DNA from 4 places in the Methylobacterium sp. J-059 genome. Region 1 is predicted to be linked to each of the others. Evidence: predicted binding sites of a transcription regulator. Region 1 holds the regulator's gene; each other region holds the start of a gene.
The links. Region 1 encodes LexA, which represses DNA repair genes until DNA is damaged. Its sites were predicted from a motif close to TGTTCNNNNTGTGTTCNG; they were not measured.
Positions count from the first base shown of each region.

Region 2: the regulator LexA is predicted to act here: its motif matches at 1,624-1,641, upstream of ruvC (crossover junction endodeoxyribonuclease RuvC).
Region 3: the regulator LexA is predicted to act here: its motif matches at 2,492-2,509, upstream of uvrA (excinuclease ABC subunit UvrA).
Region 4: the regulator LexA is predicted to act here: its motif matches at 1,905-1,922, upstream of MKK55_RS08630 (LexA family protein).

Region 1 covers NZ_JAKSYA010000112.1:70,956-75,471, forward strand. The annotation lists gene MKK55_RS14825 (NAD(P)-dependent oxidoreductase) at 271-1,209, shown strand; gene lexA (transcriptional repressor LexA) at 1,380-2,120, shown strand; gene MKK55_RS14835 (ComEC/Rec2 family competence protein) at 2,114-4,459, opposite strand.
Region 2 covers NZ_JAKSYA010000117.1:21,437-25,952, forward strand. The annotation lists gene MKK55_RS15985 (SDR family oxidoreductase) at 1-253, opposite strand, end outside; gene MKK55_RS15990 (YebC/PmpR family DNA-binding transcriptional regulator) at 456-1,202, shown strand; gene MKK55_RS15995 (hypothetical protein) at 1,220-1,510, opposite strand; gene ruvC (crossover junction endodeoxyribonuclease RuvC) at 1,689-2,252, shown strand; gene MKK55_RS16005 (YceI family protein) at 2,259-2,873, opposite strand; gene ruvA (Holliday junction branch migration protein RuvA) at 3,050-3,667, shown strand; gene MKK55_RS16015 (bacterioferritin-associated ferredoxin) at 3,898-4,176, shown strand; gene bfr (bacterioferritin) at 4,225-4,516, shown strand, end outside.
Region 3 covers NZ_JAKSYA010000034.1:87,147-91,662, forward strand. The annotation lists gene uvrA (excinuclease ABC subunit UvrA) at 1-2,347, opposite strand, end outside; gene MKK55_RS02880 (hypothetical protein) at 2,648-2,899, opposite strand; gene MKK55_RS02885 (methyl-accepting chemotaxis protein) at 3,305-4,516, shown strand, end outside.
Region 4 covers NZ_JAKSYA010000075.1:26,538-31,053, forward strand. The annotation lists gene msrA (peptide-methionine (S)-S-oxide reductase MsrA) at 93-599, shown strand; gene MKK55_RS08625 (SDR family oxidoreductase) at 699-1,574, opposite strand; gene MKK55_RS08630 (LexA family protein) at 1,942-2,370, shown strand; gene MKK55_RS08635 (Y-family DNA polymerase) at 2,367-3,656, shown strand; gene MKK55_RS08640 (hypothetical protein) at 4,053-4,516, shown strand, end outside.

The sequences.
Region 1 (4,516 bases):
CGCCGGCTCGGCCGTCGGCGTCGGTCACGCAATGTCGGGAGGCGCTGTCGCTGGTCGCACCTCATGCCCGGGACCTTACGCCGGGCGGCATTGCGAAGCGGTTAATCGCGCTGCGATCGGCGCACCCACTCGGATAGGCGGCGCGGCCGCCTTTACCGACGCGCTCGGCTGCGTGATGACGATGCCCCCAGCCGCGACGTCGCCCGGACGCCGCGGCAGAGCGGGAAGCCCGCCGGCACCGGCCCGGCCGCGGAGAAGGATCGCCGCCCCATGCGCAAGGTCGTCATCAGCGAGTTCATGGACGAGGCCGCGATCGCGGCGGAGCTCGCGGGGTTCGAGACGCTCTACGATCCGACCCTGGTCGACCGGCCGGACGCCCTGCGCGCGGCGCTCGCGGGCGCATCCGGGCTGATCGTCCGCAACCGCACGCAGGTGCGCGCGGGCCTGCTCGCGGCGGCACCCGACCTCAGGGTGGTGGGCCGCCTCGGCGTCGGGCTCGACAACATCGATCTGGCCGCCTGCGCCGCCCGCGGGATCGCGGTCCATCCCGCGACCGGCGCCAACGACGGCGCGGTGGCCGAGTACGTGATCGGCACCGCGTTGCTGCTGCTGCGCGGCGCCTACGCCGCGAGCGCGCAGGTCGCCGCGGGCGCGTGGCCGCGCAACGCGCTGATGGGACGCGAGATCGCCGGCAAGCGCCTCGGCCTCGTCGGCTTCGGCGCGATCGCCCGCCAGACCGCCCGCCGTGCGGCGGCCCTCGACATGACCGTCGCCGCCTTCGACCCGCACCTTGCGCCCGACGACGCCGCGTGGCGCCCGGCGCACGGCGCGGTGGCGAGCCTGGCCCTTGACGCGCTGGTCGCAACGAGCGACGTGCTCTCGCTGCACGTGCCGCTGACCGAGGCGACGCGCGACATGATCGGGCCGGCGGCGATCGCCCGGATGCGGCCGGGCGCGATCCTGATCAACGCCGCCCGCGGGGGCGTCGTGGACGAGGCCGCCGTCGCCGCGGCGCTTCGGTCCGGGCACCTCGGCGGGGCGGCGCTCGACGTGTTCGCCCAGGAGCCCGTGGACGCCGCGGGCGGCGCGGCGCTGATCGACGTGCCGAACCTCATCCTGACCCCGCACATCGCCGGCGTGACGCGGGAATCGAACGTGCGCGTCTCGGCGGTCACCGCCCGCGCCGTGCGCCGCAGCCTCGAGGGCTGAGCCCCGCAGCGCAGCGATCGAAAAGGGCTCGGCGCGCGACGAAATTCGATGCAACGGTCGGATCGGCCGATGAGAACCCTTGCGGAACACTTGACGAACGTTTAACGTGTTCGTGTTTTGTTTCTGCGGCTCCACCTTCGTGTGGCCGCGCATTCCTGCGAGCCGCGCCGATGCTGACCCGTAAACAGCTGGATCTCCTGCGATTCATCGACGAGCGGATGCGCGAGGACGGGGTTCCGCCGTCGTTCGACGAGATGAAGGACGCCCTCGATCTCAAGTCGAAATCCGGCATCCACCGGCTGATCACCGCCCTGGAGGAGCGCGGCTTCCTGCGCCGGCTTCCGAATCGGGCTCGGGCGATCGAGGTGCTGCGCATGCCCGACGGCGCCGGCCGCTCCAGCGCGCCCGCCCCGGTGCCGGCAGCTCCCGCCGCGCCGCGCCGGTTCACCCCGAGCGTGGTCGAGGGCGGGCGCTCGAAGGCCGTGCCGCCGCGTCCTTCCACGACGCAGATGGTCGACGACAGCGGTCGCGCGGTGTCGATCCCGGTGATGGGCCGGATCGCGGCCGGCACGCCGATCTCGGCGATCCAGAACCAGAGCCACGCGATCACCATGTCGCCGGACTTCCTGGCCGGCGGCGAGCACTACGCCCTGGAGGTCCGCGGCGACTCGATGGTCGAGGCGGGCATCCTCGACGGCGACCTCGTGGTCATCCGCAAGCAGGACACCGCCAACACCGGCGACATCATCGTGGCGCTGATCGACGACGAGGAGGCGACGCTGAAGCGGCTGCGCCGTCGCGGCTCCTCGATCGCGCTCGAAGCCGCGAACCCGGCCTACGAGACCCGCGTGCTCGGGCCGGATCGGGTGCAGATCCAGGGCCGCCTGGTCAGCCTCGTGCGCCGTTACTGAAGGGTCTCGCCCGGCATCTCCAGGTTCGGGCCGTCCGCGGCCGGATCGTCGGGTGCCGGGTCGGCGTCCTCCGCCCGGGGGGGCGGTACGGCCATGCCCTGGAACGGGACGTCCTTCGGCTTGGGCTCGGCCGCGGGCGACGATCCGCCCGCTGCCGCGTCATCCGTTCCCTGGGGCGGGGGACGGACCATCGCGGGGCGCCACGGCAGCGTCCGTCCCGGCTCATGCGTGTCGGCCAGGATGAGGCCATTCGGCTCGACGCGGATCGCCACGGCGCCGTGGCTGGCGAGGTAGGCGCGATCGATGACGAGGGCGGCGGCGCAGCCCGGCGGTGCGGCGAGCGCCGTGATCAGCACCGAGGCCTTGGCGCAATCCTGCGCGAAGCCGCGGCGATCCTTCAGAAGCGCCACCGCGCGCCCGTCGGCCAACCGAAGCGTGCATCCGATCCGGTCGCAGGCGGGACCACCCGTCGCCTGCGCGCCCGGCCTGCCGTCGCCGTCGGCCTTCAGCCACTGCTCCAGCACGAAGTTCGACGGGCGCCCGAGGGCGACGAGGCTGCCGTCGGCGCGGCGCACCGCCGCCCCGCTGCCCTGGCGGTCGACGTAGATGTCGTAACGGGCCGGCATCGTCGCCAGGCCGAGCCCGAGCAGCGCCGGCGGCAGGGCGAGCCAGCGCAGGCGCGAGACCGGGAGCGTCGCGAGCAGCAGCCCCGCGGCGAGGCACCCGAGCGCGGCGGTGCCGAAGGCCGGGACCACGACGTTGGCGCGCCCGAGCCCCTGGATCCAGCCGGAGATGGTCAGCATGCCGCGCACCGCCAGTCCCATCAGCCACCAGACCGGCTGGTCGAGGGCGAACGGGTAGGCGACGATGCCCAGCACCGCCGCCGGCATCACCGCGAGCGAGACCAGCGGCAGGGTGAGCGCGTTGCCGATCAGCCCGAAGGGTTGGACGGTCTGGAAGTGGTAGGTGGCGAAGGGCGCGGTCGCGACCTGCGCCACGAGCGTCGTGCCGAGGGTGCCGACCACCGTCGTCAGCGACAGCGCGATCAGCCGGCCGATCCGCCCGGCCCCGTCGCGGCGGAACATCCCTCCATCGATCAGGCGGGCGCAGGCGATGAGGCCGGCCACCGCCCCGAACGACATCTGGAAGCTCGGGCCGAGCAAGCCTTCCGGCTCGTGCGAGAGCGCGATGAGCGCGGCGAGAGCGAGGTTGCGCATGCTGAGCGCCGGGCGATCGACCAGGATCGCCCCGAGCATGATCAGGGTCATCACGAGGGAACACTCGGCCGCGATGTCCCAGCCGGAGAAGACGCAGTAGGCGGTGACGCCGACCATCGCCAGCGCCGCGGCGATCTTCTTGATCGGCCAGGCCAGCGCCAGGAACGGCACCAGGGCGAGGCCGGCGCGGACGAGCCAGAACACGACCCCGGCGGCCAGCACCATGTGGAGCCCTGAGATCGAGACCACGTGGTAGATCCCCGCCGCCCGCAGCGTGTCGTTGGTGGCCGGCGCGATCAGCCCGCGCTTGCCGGTCACCAGGGCGGCGGCGACGGCGCCCGCCTGGCCGCCGTTGGCGTCGGTGATCCTGCGGGTCAGCGCGTTGCGGGCGTCGTCCACGGCGGCCGCGAGCCGGAGCGACCACGGCACCGGCTCGGGCGGCGGCTTCACCGCGATCTTGCCGAGGAGCGAGCCGACCGCGCCGATCCCGCGGAAGTAGGCGTCGCGGGCGAAATCGTAGCCGCCGGGGCGGGCCGCCTCGGGGGGCGGCAGCAGGCGGGCGGTGGCGGCGATGAAGTCGCCCGGCCGCAGGGGCGGCGCCTTCTTGAACGAGACGCGCACCCGGACCGGCCGCTCGGCCGCGGCCATCGTGCCGAGGCTCGCGACCCGCACCACCAGGCGGGCGCCCTCCTCACGCTCCTCCAGCGATTCGATCAGGCCTTCGAGCGGCGCGATGATGGTGCGGGTCAGCACCGGCGCCGCCACCTGCGCGACCCGCAGGGCGCTCGCCGCGAAGCCGAGGAGCGCCGCCATCAGCCCGAGGGCGACGGCCAGCGCCGCGGGCCGGGCACCGAGGAACGGCAGGGTCGCGGCGCAGGCGCCGGCTGCGACGAGGGGCGCCCAGAGCGAGGGCATGCCGTCGGTGGCGGTGAAGAACGCGAGGATGCCGGCGCCGAAGGCGACCGCGAGCCAGGGAAACAGCCGCCGCTGCTCGGCCTCGATCGCGAGCCCGCCGACGACCCAGCCGCGCACGGCCGGCCCGAGCACGGCGGGCGACAGGGAGCGGCCTGATGCCGACGTGGCGACGGCCCGTCCCGTCGATCGTGCGATGTCCCGCGCCATGATCGGCACACCGGTCGGCGCGAAACGGCTGCGCCGACCCGATTCTTAACGCATCCG
Region 2 (4,516 bases), on a different contig from region 1:
CGCCGAACGCCGCGACGACCTCGGCGGCCGCCTGGCTCACCGCGTCCGCGTCGGCGACGTCGGCCGCGAACGCCATCGGGCGTCCGCCGGCCCGCACCACGTCCTCGATCGTCCCGTGCAGGCCGGCCTCGCCGCGGGCGATCAGGCCGACGTTCCATCCATGCCGGGCGAACTCGCAGGCGACCGCCCGGCCGACGCCGGCGCTGGCGCCCGTGACCACGACCGTCCGTTTCCGCTCAACCTGTTTTCGCATTCTGTCCTCGTCGGCGCGCCGGTCGGCCGCGGTTCGGGAACGCCCGTCGCCGCCGATCTTTCCGTCGTCGGCCGATCGCGTTCCCGTGTGCCGCCCGCGTTGCCTCCCCGCGCCGCACGCGCGTATAAACCGCGGCATCCCCGCCCGGCGGCGTCGAGGGCGCGAGCCCTCCGCCGCCAAGACCCAAAGAACGCGCGACGCCATGGCCGGCCATTCCCAGTTCAAGAACATCATGCACCGCAAGGGCCGGGTGGACGCCGTCCGCTCGAAGCTCTTCGGGAAGCTCGCCCGCGAGATCACGGTGGCGGCCAAGCTCGGCCTGCCCGATCCGGCGATGAACGCGCGCCTGCGCGCCGCGATCATCGCGGCCCGCGCCGAGAACGTGCCCAAGGATAACATCGAGCGGGCGATCAAGAAGGCGGCCGGTGCCGACGGGGAGACCTACGAGGAGATCCGCTACGAGGGCTACGGCCCGGGCGGCGCCGCGCTGATCGTCGAGGCGCAGACCGACAACCGCAATCGCACGGCCTCCGACGTGCGCTCGGCCTTCACCAAGTCCGGCGGGAGCCTCGCCGAGACCGGCGCCGTCGCGTTCATGTTCGACCGCGTCGGGGTGGTCGGCTTCGCGGCCTCGGTAGCCGACGCCGACACGATGCTGGAGGCGGCGATCGAGGCCGGCGCCGACGACGTGCGCTCGGACGAATCCGGCCACGAGATCACCTGCGCGCAGGACTCCTTCGGCGAGGTCACCAAGGCCCTGGAGGCGCGCTTCGGCGAGCCGACCCGCACCGGCCTCGTCTGGAAGGCGCAGAACACGATCGACGTCGACGACGAGACCGGCGAGAAGCTGATCCGCCTCGTCGAGGTGATCGAGGACCAGGACGACGTGCAGAACGTCTACGTCAACTTCGCCCTGTCCGACGCGCTGGTGGCCAAGCTCGAGGCCTGAGGCGCGGGGCGCGGGCGTCAGCGGGGCGAGGCCGCCCCGCTGCGGTCGCAGCGGTAGGGCGCGACCCCGATCGCCGGGTCCTGCAGCACGCGGCCGCCCGAGGCCTCGCAGCGGACCTGGAAGGAATCGTGCGGCCCCCAGAAGCTCCAGATCGTGAACATCGGCAGCACCATCATCAGGCAGACGCTGCCGATGACCATGCCCGCCGCCCAGGCATTGCCGCGCAGCGGTTTCGGCGGCTCCGGCCGCATCGGCGGCATCGGCGCGAGGAAGGCCAGGGTCGGCACCAGCCAATCGAGGGTGTTCATCCGCCAGCCCGCCCGAGGTTTCGGCCCGCATCGTGGCGCGCCGCGAAGCCGACGGTAGTTCGATCGCCTCAGTTTCGAAAGTCGGCCAGCCGCGACCGTTTGGCGAAACCCTTCGTTCACGCTATGTGCTCAGACAGAGCCGGTACGGCGTTCCGGCCGTGCGGCCAAGGTCCGGTTCATGACGCCCATCCGCATCCTCGGCATCGATCCGGGCCTGCGCCGCACCGGCTGGGGCGTCGTGACGGTGACGGGGGCGAAGCTCGCCTACGTCGATTGCGGCGTCGTCACCTCGGACGGCGACCTGCCGCTGGCGCTGCGCCTGCGCGAATTGCACGAGGGCATCACCCGGGTCGTGCGGGACTTCTCGCCCGACGAGGTTTCGGTCGAGGAGACCTTCGTCAACAAGGACGCGCAGGCGACGCTCAAGCTCGGGCACGCCCGCGCCATCGCCCTGCTGGTGCCGGCGCTCGCCGGCGTGCCGGTGTTCGAGTACGCGGCGAACCTGATCAAGAAGTCGGTCTGCGGCTCGGGGCATGCCGAGAAGGCGCAGATCCAGGCGATGGTGCGCTTCCTGCTGCCGAAGGCCGAGTTCAAGCTGGCGGATGCGGCCGATGCGCTCGCCATCGCCATCACCCACGTCAACCATCGCGGCGCCCATGCGCTCAAGCGCGCCAACCCGCCGCCCGGCGCGGCCGGGCCGGGCGCCGCGCGGATCGCGGCGGCGTTGGCCAAGCTCGGCTGAAGCCGATCAGTTCACCGCCTTGAACTCGCCTTCGAGGCGCAGGACGACCTCGTCGCCGAGCATCGGCAGGTAGGCGTCGATGCCGAAGTCCGACCGCTTCAGCACGGCGCGGCCGTCGAAGCCGACGGTGTAGGCCTTGTCGACGGGATGGATGCCGGCCTGGTTGAAGGTCGCGTCGAAGGCGACTGGCTTGGTGACGCCGCGCAGCGTCAGGTCGCCGGTGACGCGCGCCGTGGTCGGGCTCGTCGCCTCGACCGCGGTTGCGGCGAAGGTCGCGCTCGGGAACTTCGCGGTGTCGAAGAAGTCGGGCGCCTTGAGATGCGCGTCGAGCTTCGGGTTCACGCCGGTGATGCTGTCGGTGCCGATCGTGACCTTGAGCCGGATCTTGGTCGTGTCCTTGGGGTCGAGGGTCGCGTCGCCGGTGACGTCGGTGATCTGCCCGTAATAGGTCGAGAAGCCGAGATGGCTCAGCGACCAGGTGATCTTGGCGTGGTCGGGATCGAGGCGGTAGGTGCCCGGCCGGACCTGCGTCGGGTCGGCGCTGGGGGCAGTCGGGGTGTCGGCGGCCCGCGCCGGCGAGAGGGCGAGCGTCAGGGCGAGGAGAAGCAAGGGTCCGCGCATCGGGATCGCCTGGGTTGTAACCGACCGTTTCCCTGCCCTGATCCCACGAAGCTCGGCCGCTCTCAAGACTGGCCTGCCGAAAGACTCGCCACGCTTCGCCGGATGGCGGCGATGCGCGGCATTCTGTAGGCAGCGGACGGCACGCTGGACGCGGCAGCGCGAATGATCGGGATCTCATGATCGGGAAGCTCAAGGGCGTGGTCGATTCCTACGGCGAGGATTTCGTCCTCCTCGACGTCCAGGGAGTCGGGTACGAGGTGCATTGCTCGGCGCGCACGCTCCAGCGCCTGCCGAAGCCCGGCGAGCCGGCCGTCCTTTCGATCGAGACGCATGTCCGCGAGGACATGATCCGCCTCTACGGCTTCCGCTCGGATGCCGAGCGCGAGTGGTTCCGCCTGCTCCAGACCGTGCAGGGCGTCGGCTCCAAGGTCGCCCTCGGGCTGCTCTCGGTGCTGGAGCCGCCTCAGCTCGCCTCGGCGATCGCCATGGGCGACAAGACCGCCGTCGCGCGTGCGCCCGGCGTCGGCCCGCGGCTGGCCGCCCGGCTGGTGGCCGAACTCAAGGACAAGGCGCCGGCCTTCGCGCCGATCGATCCGGCGCTCATCGCCTTGTCGGGCGCGGTCGAGAACCGCTCCGCGCCCCAGCCCGTCGCCGACGCGATCTCGGCGCTGGTCAACCTCGGCTACGCCCAGCTCCAGGCTTCGGCCGCGGTCGCCGCTGCCTTGAAGGCTGGCGGCGAGGACGCCGAGGCAAAGGTTCTCATCCGGCTCGCGCTGAAGGAGCTGGCGCAATAGGGAGCCGCGAAACGCGACGACGCGATCCGATCGTGCGCTCGTGATCGCCGGAGCCTTGACCCATACGGTGCCGGATGGCATGTGGCGTTCGCTAACACGTTGAAAACGCTTAGTTTTCAAGAGTTCTAAACTGGCGACGGTCGAGGACCGGGACGACGCACGGCGAGCGCTCTCGAACGATTCGAGGGCGTCGAAGGAAACGAGCCTCCAGCCATCGGGTTTTGGATCGTATGATCGTCTGTTCCTGCAACGTCCTCTCGGATGGCGCCGTGCGCGGGTGTCTCGGCCCGGGTCCTGGCTGCCCGCGCACGCCGGCCCAGGTCTACGCCTGCCTCGGCTGCAGCCCGAAATGCGGGCGTTGCGCCCGCACGATCCGCTCGATCATGCAGAACGCCCTCGGCGCCGCGGCGCTCGAGGCGGGACAGGACGCCCATGCCTGCTCGACGGGTTGCGCAACCGGCTGCAGTTTGGGAAAGGTCCAGCCTGCAGAGGAGGGGATCGCCGCCTGAGGCGTAGCCCGGCTTTTCCCTCGCACGGCCAAGGGGAGAACGGGTTTCATGAAGGGCGACATCAAGGTCATCGAGTATCTCAACCGCGGCTTGCGCAGCGAGCTGACCGCGGTGAGCCAGTACTGGCTCCACTTCCGGATGCTCAACGACTGGGGCTACATCGACCTCGCCAAGTTCTGGCGCAAGGAATCGATCGAGGAGATGAACCACGCGGACCGGTTCGTCGACCGGATCCTGTTCCTCGACGGCTTCCCCAACCTCCAGGAGCTCGATCCCCTGCGGATCGGCCAGAACGTCGAGGAGATCATCGCCTGCGATCTCGCCGCCGAGTGCGAGGCCC
Region 3 (4,516 bases), on a different contig from region 1:
GGGTGAAGGCGCCGGTATAGGTCGCCGGGTTCGAGCGCGGGGTCCGCCCGATCGGCGACTGGTCGATGTCGATGACCTTGTCGAGGTGCTCCAGCCCTTCGAGCCGGTCGAAGGGCGCCGGATGCTCCAGCGCGCCGTTCAGGCGCTTGGCCACCGCCTTGTAGAGCGTGTCGATGATCAGCGTGGACTTGCCGCCGCCCGAGACGCCGGTGACGCAGGTGAAGGTGCCGAGCGGGATCTCGATGTCGACGTTCTTGAGGTTGTTGCCGCGGGCGCCGAACACCCCGAGCTTGCCCTTGCGCCCCTTCCGCCGCGCGGCCGGGGTCCGCACCGACTTCTCGCCGGTCAGGTACTTGGCGGTCAGCGAGTCGGGATGGGCCAGCACCTCCTCGGGCGTGCCCTGCGCGATGATCCGGCCGCCGTGGATGCCGGCGCCCGGCCCGACGTCGACCACGTAGTCGGCCTGGAGGATCGCGTCCTCGTCGTGCTCGACCACGATCACCGAGTTTCCGAGGTCGCGCAGGCGCTTCAGCGTGCCGAGCAGGCGCTCGTTGTCGCGCTGGTGCAGGCCGATCGACGGCTCGTCGAGGACGTAGAGCACGCCGGTGAGCCCCGAGCCGATCTGCGAGGCGAGGCGGATGCGCTGGCTCTCGCCGCCGGACAAGGTCCCCGAGCCGCGGGCCAGCGTCAGGTATTCGAGGCCGACGTCGACCAGGAACGACAGCCGGTCGCGGATCTCCTTCAGGATCCGCATCGCGATCTCGTTCTGCTTCTGCGTCAGCTTCTTCGGCAGCGCCGAGAACCAGCGGTGCGCCTCGCTGACCGAGAGCGCGGTGACCGCGCCGATATCCTCCATCGCGACCTTGACGGCGAGCGCCTCGATCTTCAGCCGCTTGCCGCCGCAGGCGGCGCACGGGGTCTCGCTCATGAAGCGCGAGATCTCGTCGCGCGCGGCGTCGCTCTCGGTCTCCTTGTAGCGGCGCTCGAGGTTGGGGATCACGCCCTCGAACGGCTTGTTGACGGCGTACTTGCGCATGCCGTCGTCGTAGTCGAAGCGGATCGACTGCTTGCCGGAGCCGTAGAGGATGATCGCGCGCGCCGCCTCGGGAAGCCGCGACCAGGCCAAGTCGGTCTTGAAGCCGTAATGCCGGGCGAGCGCGTCGAGCGTCTGCCCGTAATAGGGCGAGGTCGACTTCGCCCACGGGCCGATGGCGCCGCGCTTGAGGCTCAGGGCCTCGTCGGAGATCACCAGCTCGGCGTCGATCCGCATCTCGTGGCCGATGCCGCCGCAGGTCGGGCAGGCGCCGAACGGGTTGTTGAACGAGAACAGCCTGGGCTCGATCTCCGCGATGGTGAACCCCGAGACCGGGCAGGCGAAGCGCGACGAGAGGGTAATCTTCTCCCGGGTCTCGCCCTCCGGCACGTCGGCGAACTCGATGTCGGCGATGCCGTCGGCGAGCTCGAGCGCCGTCTCGAAGGAATCGGCGAGCCGGCTCGCGATGTCGGCCCGCACCACGATCCGGTCCACCACCACGTCGATGTCGTGCTTGAGCTTCTTGTCGAGCTTCGGCACGTCGTCGATCGGGTAGTACTCGCCGTCAATCCGCAGGCGCTGGAAGCCCTTCTTCTGGAACTCGGCGATCTCCTTGCGGTACTCGCCCTTGCGGCCGCGGACCACGGGCGCGAGCAGGTAGAGCCGGCTCTTCTCGGGCAGCGCCAGGACGCGGTCGACCATCTGCTGCACGGTCTGGCTCTCGATCGGCAGGCCGGTGGCCGGCGAGTACGGGATGCCGACGCGGGCCCAGAGCAGGCGCATGTAGTCGTAGATCTCGGTGACGGTCCCCACCGTGGAGCGCGGGTTCTTCGAGGTGGTCTTCTGCTCGATCGAGATCGCCGGCGAGAGCCCGTCGATCTGGTCGACGTCGGGCTTGGACATCATCTCCAGGAACTGGCGCGCATAGGCCGAGAGCGACTCGACGTAGCGGCGCTGGCCCTCGGCGTAGATCGTGTCGAAGGCGAGCGACGACTTGCCGGAGCCCGAGAGCCCGGTGAACACCACGAGCTTGTCGCGCGGGATCGTCAGGTCGACGTTCTTCAGGTTGTGCTCGCGGGCGCCGCGCACCGAGATCACCCGCCGGTCGCGCTCCGCCGGCGTCTCCCGGTCGAACAGGCGCTCGAGCTTCGCGTCGACACCGGCCTCGGCCTCGACCGCCCGCGCGGCCGGGCTCGCCTTCGCGGGCTTCCTGGCGGGCGGCGCTTTCGCGGCGGGCGTCTTGGCAGCAGGCGTCTTATCGGCAGCAGGCGTCTTGTTGCCAGCAGGCGTCTTGGCGGCGACGGCTTTGGCCATGGCGGGGGCGGTCTTTCGAGGCGTCGACACGGGCGGGATCCGGCGATCGCGAAAGCGAACGCCGCGCCGGGTCATGTCGTCCGTCCGAAGCCTTCGGCAAGGTGCGGCGGGCGGGACGCAGGCCCGGCATGCTCGCGTGTCTGCTAGAACGAAACGCGTACGTGGGCAACTCGGCCCTTGTTCCGCGACGCGTCCGGCCCTGCGGCCGCCCGCATCTTTTCGCTGCGCCGGCCCCGTTCGGGGGGCGGCCGACGACCAGTATCACCGCGCGCCCGTGCCGGGCGCGCGGCTCCGGCGGGATTACTGCATCGCCTTCATCGCCGCCTCGGACGAGGAGGCCTTCGGGTTGGCCTTGCAGTAGGCGCGCATCTTCGCGTCCATCGCGGCCGCCTGCGGGTCGGCGGCGATCATCGCCTTGTCGGCGGCGCTCATCGAGGCCTGCGCCTGCGCGTCGGCCCTGAGATAGTCGGCGCAGGACATGTCGCCGGTCTGGGCCCGGGCGGCGGCGAGGCCGGCGATCAGCAGGCTCGCGGCGAGGATGGTACGGATCATGATGGCCTCCCAAGGGTACGCCCGGCGTCGTCGCGGCCGACCCGCCGCGCGCGCTCTCGGCGCCTCGTGATAGGGCGGCGCCGGGCGCGGCGTCTTGATCGGGCGTCCGGAATGCATGCCGCCGCGTCCCGATCCGTCGGCGGGATCGCGGATTTTCGCGCAGGTCCGGAAGTCGTGCCCGGGGCTCGCCCGGACGACGCGTCCGCATCGCCCGCCGATGTCCTGGTGTCCGGGTCCGCGAATACGCTGCCGACGGGCTCCCGCCGTTGAAGATCGCGCCCGCGACGATCGAACAGCGCATCGACCTGTGATGGCAACGGCGTCTTTACCGGTTGTAGCGCAGTCGTCCGTATCGACGCGGTGCGAAGACTTGGGATGCGTGGGCGAATGAAAACCGGTGTTCCGATGTCCTTGCGGGGACGCATCGTGGCGGTGGCGCTGGCGCCCTGCCTCGCCTTCGCTGCGGTGGCCGGTGTCGCGATCTCCGACCGGATGGCGCAGCGCGCCGAGATGGTCCAGGTCGAGGACCTTGTCGGCCTCGCCTCGCGGATCAGCGCCTTCGCGCACGAGGGCCAGCGCGAGCGCGGCGCCTCCAGCCTGTTCCTCGCCTCGAAGGGGTCGCAGTTCAAGGCGGAGCTGGTCGCGCAGCGCGCCCGCACCGACGCCGTGCGCCAGGGCCTCGCCGCCGCCGTCACGGCCGGCGCGGCGGCCTACGGCCCCGCCTTCGCCCGCAAGGCCGACGCCTTCGCGCAGGCGCTCGACGGCCTGGACGCGCAGCGCAACGCCGTCGACGCGCTGAAGCCGACGGCGCCCCAGGCGGCCGCCGTCTATACCGGTCTGATCGGCGAAGGCCTCGGGCTGGTCCGCGCCCTGTCGGGCGTGATCGGCCCCGTCGGGATCGCCAACCACGCCGCCTCCTACGCCGCCTTCCTGACGATGAAGGAATATGCCGGCCAGGAGCGTGCCGCCGCCTCCGCCGCCTTCGCCGCCGGCAGCCTCGACCTCGCCGGGATCCGCCGCCTCGCCACCCTCCAGGCCGACCAGGCCACCTACGAAGGCCTGTTCCGGACCCGGGCGGAGCCGGCGCAAGGAGCCCTGCTCGATGCCGCGGAGGCCGCCGCCCCGGCGCGGGAGGTGGCGCGCCTGCGCAAGGTCGCCCTCGAGACCATGCCCGGCGAGGCCCTGGCCTTCCGCGACGCCCCGCTCTGGTTCCGACTCGCGACCCAGCGCATCGACGGCCTCAAGGCGGTCGAGGACCACCTCACCGCCGACCTCGCCGCGGAGGCCGGCGGCGTTCGCGCGACGGCCGAACGGGCGCTCGCGATCTGGTCGGGGGCGGCGCTCGCGATCTTCCTGCTGACGGGCGCCCTCGCCTTCGGCCTCGGCACCGCGGTGGCCCGGCCGCTGATCCGGATGTCGCGGGCGCTCACCGCCATCGGCCGCGGCGACGACGACGTGGCGATTCCCCAGGGCGGCCCGATCGAGGTCCGCGCCATCGCCGCCGCGGCGATCGAGTTCCGCGATAACGTCGCCGAGCGCCGCCGCAGCCGCGCGGCGCAGGAGCGGATGTCGGCCGACGCCGAGCTGGCCCGGCGCGCGGCGGCGCTCGAGCTCGCC
Region 4 (4,516 bases), on a different contig from region 1:
GAAGCCGCACCGTTGCCGGGAGGGCGTGGCACTGGGCAAATCAAAGTTTGCCAACCACCTTCAGGCCATCGGAAAGCGCAAAGGACCGAACGATGAGCAATCAAAGGGCCGTGTTGGCCGGCGGGTGCTTCTGGGGCATGCAGGACTTGATCCGGCGCCAGGAGGGGGTCGTGGCGACACGCGTCGGGTACTCCGGCGGCGACGTGCCCAATGCGACCTATCGCAACCATGGCACCCATGCCGAGGCCATCGAGATCACCTTCGATCCATCACGGACGAGCTTTCGAAGGATGCTGGAGTTCTTCTTCCAGATCCACGATCCGACGACCCCGAACCGCCAGGGCAACGACCGCGGCACGGGCTATCGTTCGGCGATCTTCTACGTCGACGAGGGCCAGCGTCGCGTCGCCGAGGACACCATCGCGGACGTCGACGCGTCCGGGCTCTGGCCCGGCAAGGTGGTCACCGAGGTCGCGCCGGTGGGGCCGTTCTGGGAGGCCGAGCCGGAGCACCAGGATTATCTGGAGCGCCGGCCCGACGGGTACACCTGCCACTTCGTCAGGCCGAACTGGACGCTGCCGGTTCGGGTCGAGGCCTGAGGTCGCCTGAGGTGGCACTCGGGAGGCCGTGCCATGTCACATGGCCTCCCTCAATCACGCTGAGCCGCCGGAAAGGCCGACGGCCGCGATACGGCTCGGTCAGAGAACGGGCATCCCACCGGCCACGGTGACCAGGGCCCCCGAGGTGTAGCTGCTCTCGTCGGAGGCCAGCATCACGTAGGCCGAGGCGAGCTCCGCCGGCTGGCCCGGGCGGCCGAACGGCACCTTCGAACCGAACGACTTCACCGAGTCCTGGTCCATGCCGGAGGGGATGAAGGGCGTCCAGATCGGCCCCGGCAGGACGCCGTTCACCCGGATGCCCTTCTCGGCTAGCAACTGAGCTAGGCTCAGCACCATGTTGCTCAGGGCCCCCTTCGTGGCACTGTAGGCGAGCAGCGACGGCATCGGGTGCTTCGAGTTCACCGACGAGGTGAAGATCACCGAGCCGCCGGGCTTCATGTGGGCCATGGCCGCCTTCGTCACGTAGAACGGGCCGAAGACGTTCGTGCGGAAGTGGTCCTCGAAGACCGTGTCCTCGATGCTGTCCAACCCCTCGTTCGGCTGCTGGAAGGCGCCGTTGTTCACGAGGAGATCCAGGCGCCCGAAGGTCTCGGCGGTGCGTGCCACGATCTCGCGCCCGTACGCCGGGTCTTTGAGATCGCCCGGCAGGAGCAGCGCCCGCCGCCCGGCCTTCTCGATCCAGGCCCGCACCGCTTCCGCGTCCGCCTGCTCCTCGGGCATGTAGGAGATGGCCACGTCCGACCCCTCGCGGGCGAAGGCGATGGCGACCGCCCGCCCGATGCCGCTGTCGCCACCAGTAATCAGCGCCGCCTTGCCGTCGAGCTTGCCCGAACCCTTGTAGCTCTTCTCGCCGTGATCGGGCTCGGGCGCCATCTTGCCGGTCTTGCCGGGGAAGCTCTGGGGCTGCGCCTCGAACGGCGGCCGGGGATACTTGTGCAGGGGGTCGGTCGTCATGCGTGTCTCCGAAGGGAATGCCGAGCCAACAGGATTTCCCCGGGGGTGTTCCTGTCGGCGTCGCATGCCAGTCCAGCCTTTCGACGCGCGTCGCGAGCCTGAACCGTTCCCCCGGACCGCTCGGTATGGTTAACGGATTCCTTGTGACGACGTAGCGATAGCAGGTAGCGCTACCCGCTATGGCTACGCCCTCGGAGGCGAGAATTCCGAGCCGTTTTCCACGCGTCACCGCGGTCCGGCGGCGGGACATCCACCCGCCTGGGCAAGCCTTCGCCCACCAAAATGTGCCTCCCGGGACAAGCGTAGCCGCTATACGGAACCCGCCGAACGTGTTCTGCTTTTGTTCCTGGATTCGCGGAGGAGCACCATGCAGATTAGCGGCGTCACCATCGGCTTTCCCATGCCGGTGTCCCTCCTCGCCAAGGCCGTCCGGGCCGGCTTCCCGAGCCCCGCCGACGACTTCATCGAGGAGGAGATCGACCTTCAGCGCCTGCTGATCGTCAACCGCCCGGCGACCTTCCTGGTCCGGGTCGCGGGCGACAGCATGATCCTGGCCCGCCTGTTCGACGGCGACCTCGCCATCGTCGACAGGTCGCTGACCCCGCGCACCGGTGACATCGTCGTGGTCGACATCGACGGTGAGCGCTCCTTCAAGGTCTGGAAGCGCCAGGGGCCAAGGATCACCCTCCACTTCGCCAACCCGCGCTTCCCCGAGTTCCAGCTCTCATCCGACGCCGTCATCGAGGTCTGGGGCGTGGTCTCCGGTTCCGTCTGCGCCCGGCGCCGCTGCGAATGAGCGCCCGGGCCTACGCCCTCTCCGACGGCAACTCGTTCTACTGCTCGTGCGAGCGGGTCTTCGACGCGCGCCTGGCCAAGGTCCCGGTGATCGTGCTGTCCAACAACGACGGCTGCGCCATCGCCCGCACCAACGAGGCCAAGGCGCTCGGCATCAAGATGGGCGAGCCCTGGTTCAAGATCCGCGACCTGTGCAAGGCCCAGGGCATCAGGGTCTACTCCTCGAACTACGCCCTCTACGGCGACATGTCGGCTAGGGTGAACGCGGTCTACCGGGACTTCTCTCCTCGCATCGAGATCTACTCCATCGACGAGAGCTTCCTCGACATCTCCGACGTCCGCGAGAGGGATCGCGAGTCCCTGGCCCGCGACATGCGGGAAACCGTCCGGGCGTGGACGGGCATCCCGACCTGCGTCGGCATCGGCCCTACCAAGACGCTGGCAAAGCTCGCCAACCACGTCGCCAAGAAGAACCCCATTCTTGGCGGGGTCTGCGACCTGACCGACCCGGAGCAGTACGACCACTGGATCATCCGCGTCCCGGTCGCCGACATCTGGGGCGTCGGGCCGGCCAACGCCCGGCGGCTGGAGGCGCTCGGATGCGACAGCGCCGCCGACGTGCGCGACCTCGATCCGAAGATCGCCCGCAAAGCCATGACCGTGGTCGGCGAACGCCTCGTGCACGAGCTCCGCGGCACCCCCTGCCTCGACCTGGAGACGGTCGCCGCCACCCGAAAGGGATGCGCGGTCACCCGGTCGTTCTCGGAACGGGTCGAGGATCGCGCGACCATGGAGCAGGCCGTCGCCACCCATGCCTCCAGACTCGGCGAGAAGCTCCGGCGCGAGGGGTTGGCCACCAACCACGTCACCGTCTTCTTCCATACCTCGGAGCATGACCGCGACCGTCCGCAACGCTCGGTCTCGACCGTGGTCACGCTTCCCGAGGCGACCAGCGACACCCTTGCCCTGGTGAAGGCCGCCACGCACGGCGTCCGGAAGACCTGGCGGGACGGTTACCGCTATTCCAAGGCCGGGGTGGTCACCACCGACCTGATGTCGCTGGCCGCGTCGCAGCGGGCGATGCCCGGTCTCGGGCAACTCGACCGCGAGATGGGGGCTGCCCTGATGGAGGCGCTCGACGCCTGCAACCGTCGCTTCGGGCGCGGGGCCGTCGTCCCGGGCGCCGCCGGGTTCGCCCCGAAGCGCGAATGGTCGACCAAGTTCGAGATGAGATCGCCGCGTTACACGACCAGGGTCGACGAGCTTCCGGTCGTGGCCGCTGCCTAATTTAATTTATGGATCCGCTGTCTTGGCCTTGCCTATCAGCAAGGCCGCGGTTGCTCCCTTCCTAGGAGACTTCGGTAATAGGCGAAGGCTTCAACCTGCTGATTAATCCCGGAACACCATCACGTTCCTCAGACTTCGCATCCGTATATGCTGCCATGCATCGCCATCTTCTCGTTGCCGTTACTCATTCTGGTCGCAAAAAATGTCCTGTCAGCCACCACCTCTCACCCCAGATGGACCAGAGCCTCCGCTCCTGAAGACCGTAGAATGTCCCAAATCATCTGACGACAGACAACGCATGTGAATGGATCCGACTGCGGCGGTGGCGGCGCTCGATTTCCTGGCCCCTGGGTGCGACTGTCGGTACGAAAAGCGCTAGTAGGAACCCCGGTCCCGATGCCTCGCAAGACAGTGCGAATTCACTACAGGCGTTTTCTGAGGGGATCCGAGCCTGCAATCGATGCCTCTCTCGCTGCGTCGCTTAGCGCTTCATTCAGGCATCAGGTCGGTGGCATTTCTCTTTCTGATGACGTGCGCCTTAGGACATACGAGGATGCCGATCACGGGACCATCATCCTGAACAGCCTAAATCCACTCAAGAACGGCGATGTCTTCGGCGAGTTCGTCCGGATCGACCCTACCGCAAACATCACCTTGCTCGTTCAAAACGGGAAGTCAGCCGCGGAGCTTGAGGTCCGCGAGATGGCAAAGCCGAATGACGCCGAGGTGCTGAAGGGGATGAGCTTCTTCCTCATCCGCGGCGACCACGTCCTAGTGATCGAGCAGGACCTTACGAGTTCGATGATGGAACGCTACCTGCGCTGGCTGCTATGCGAAAGATGCCCCATCGCGCAGCGTAA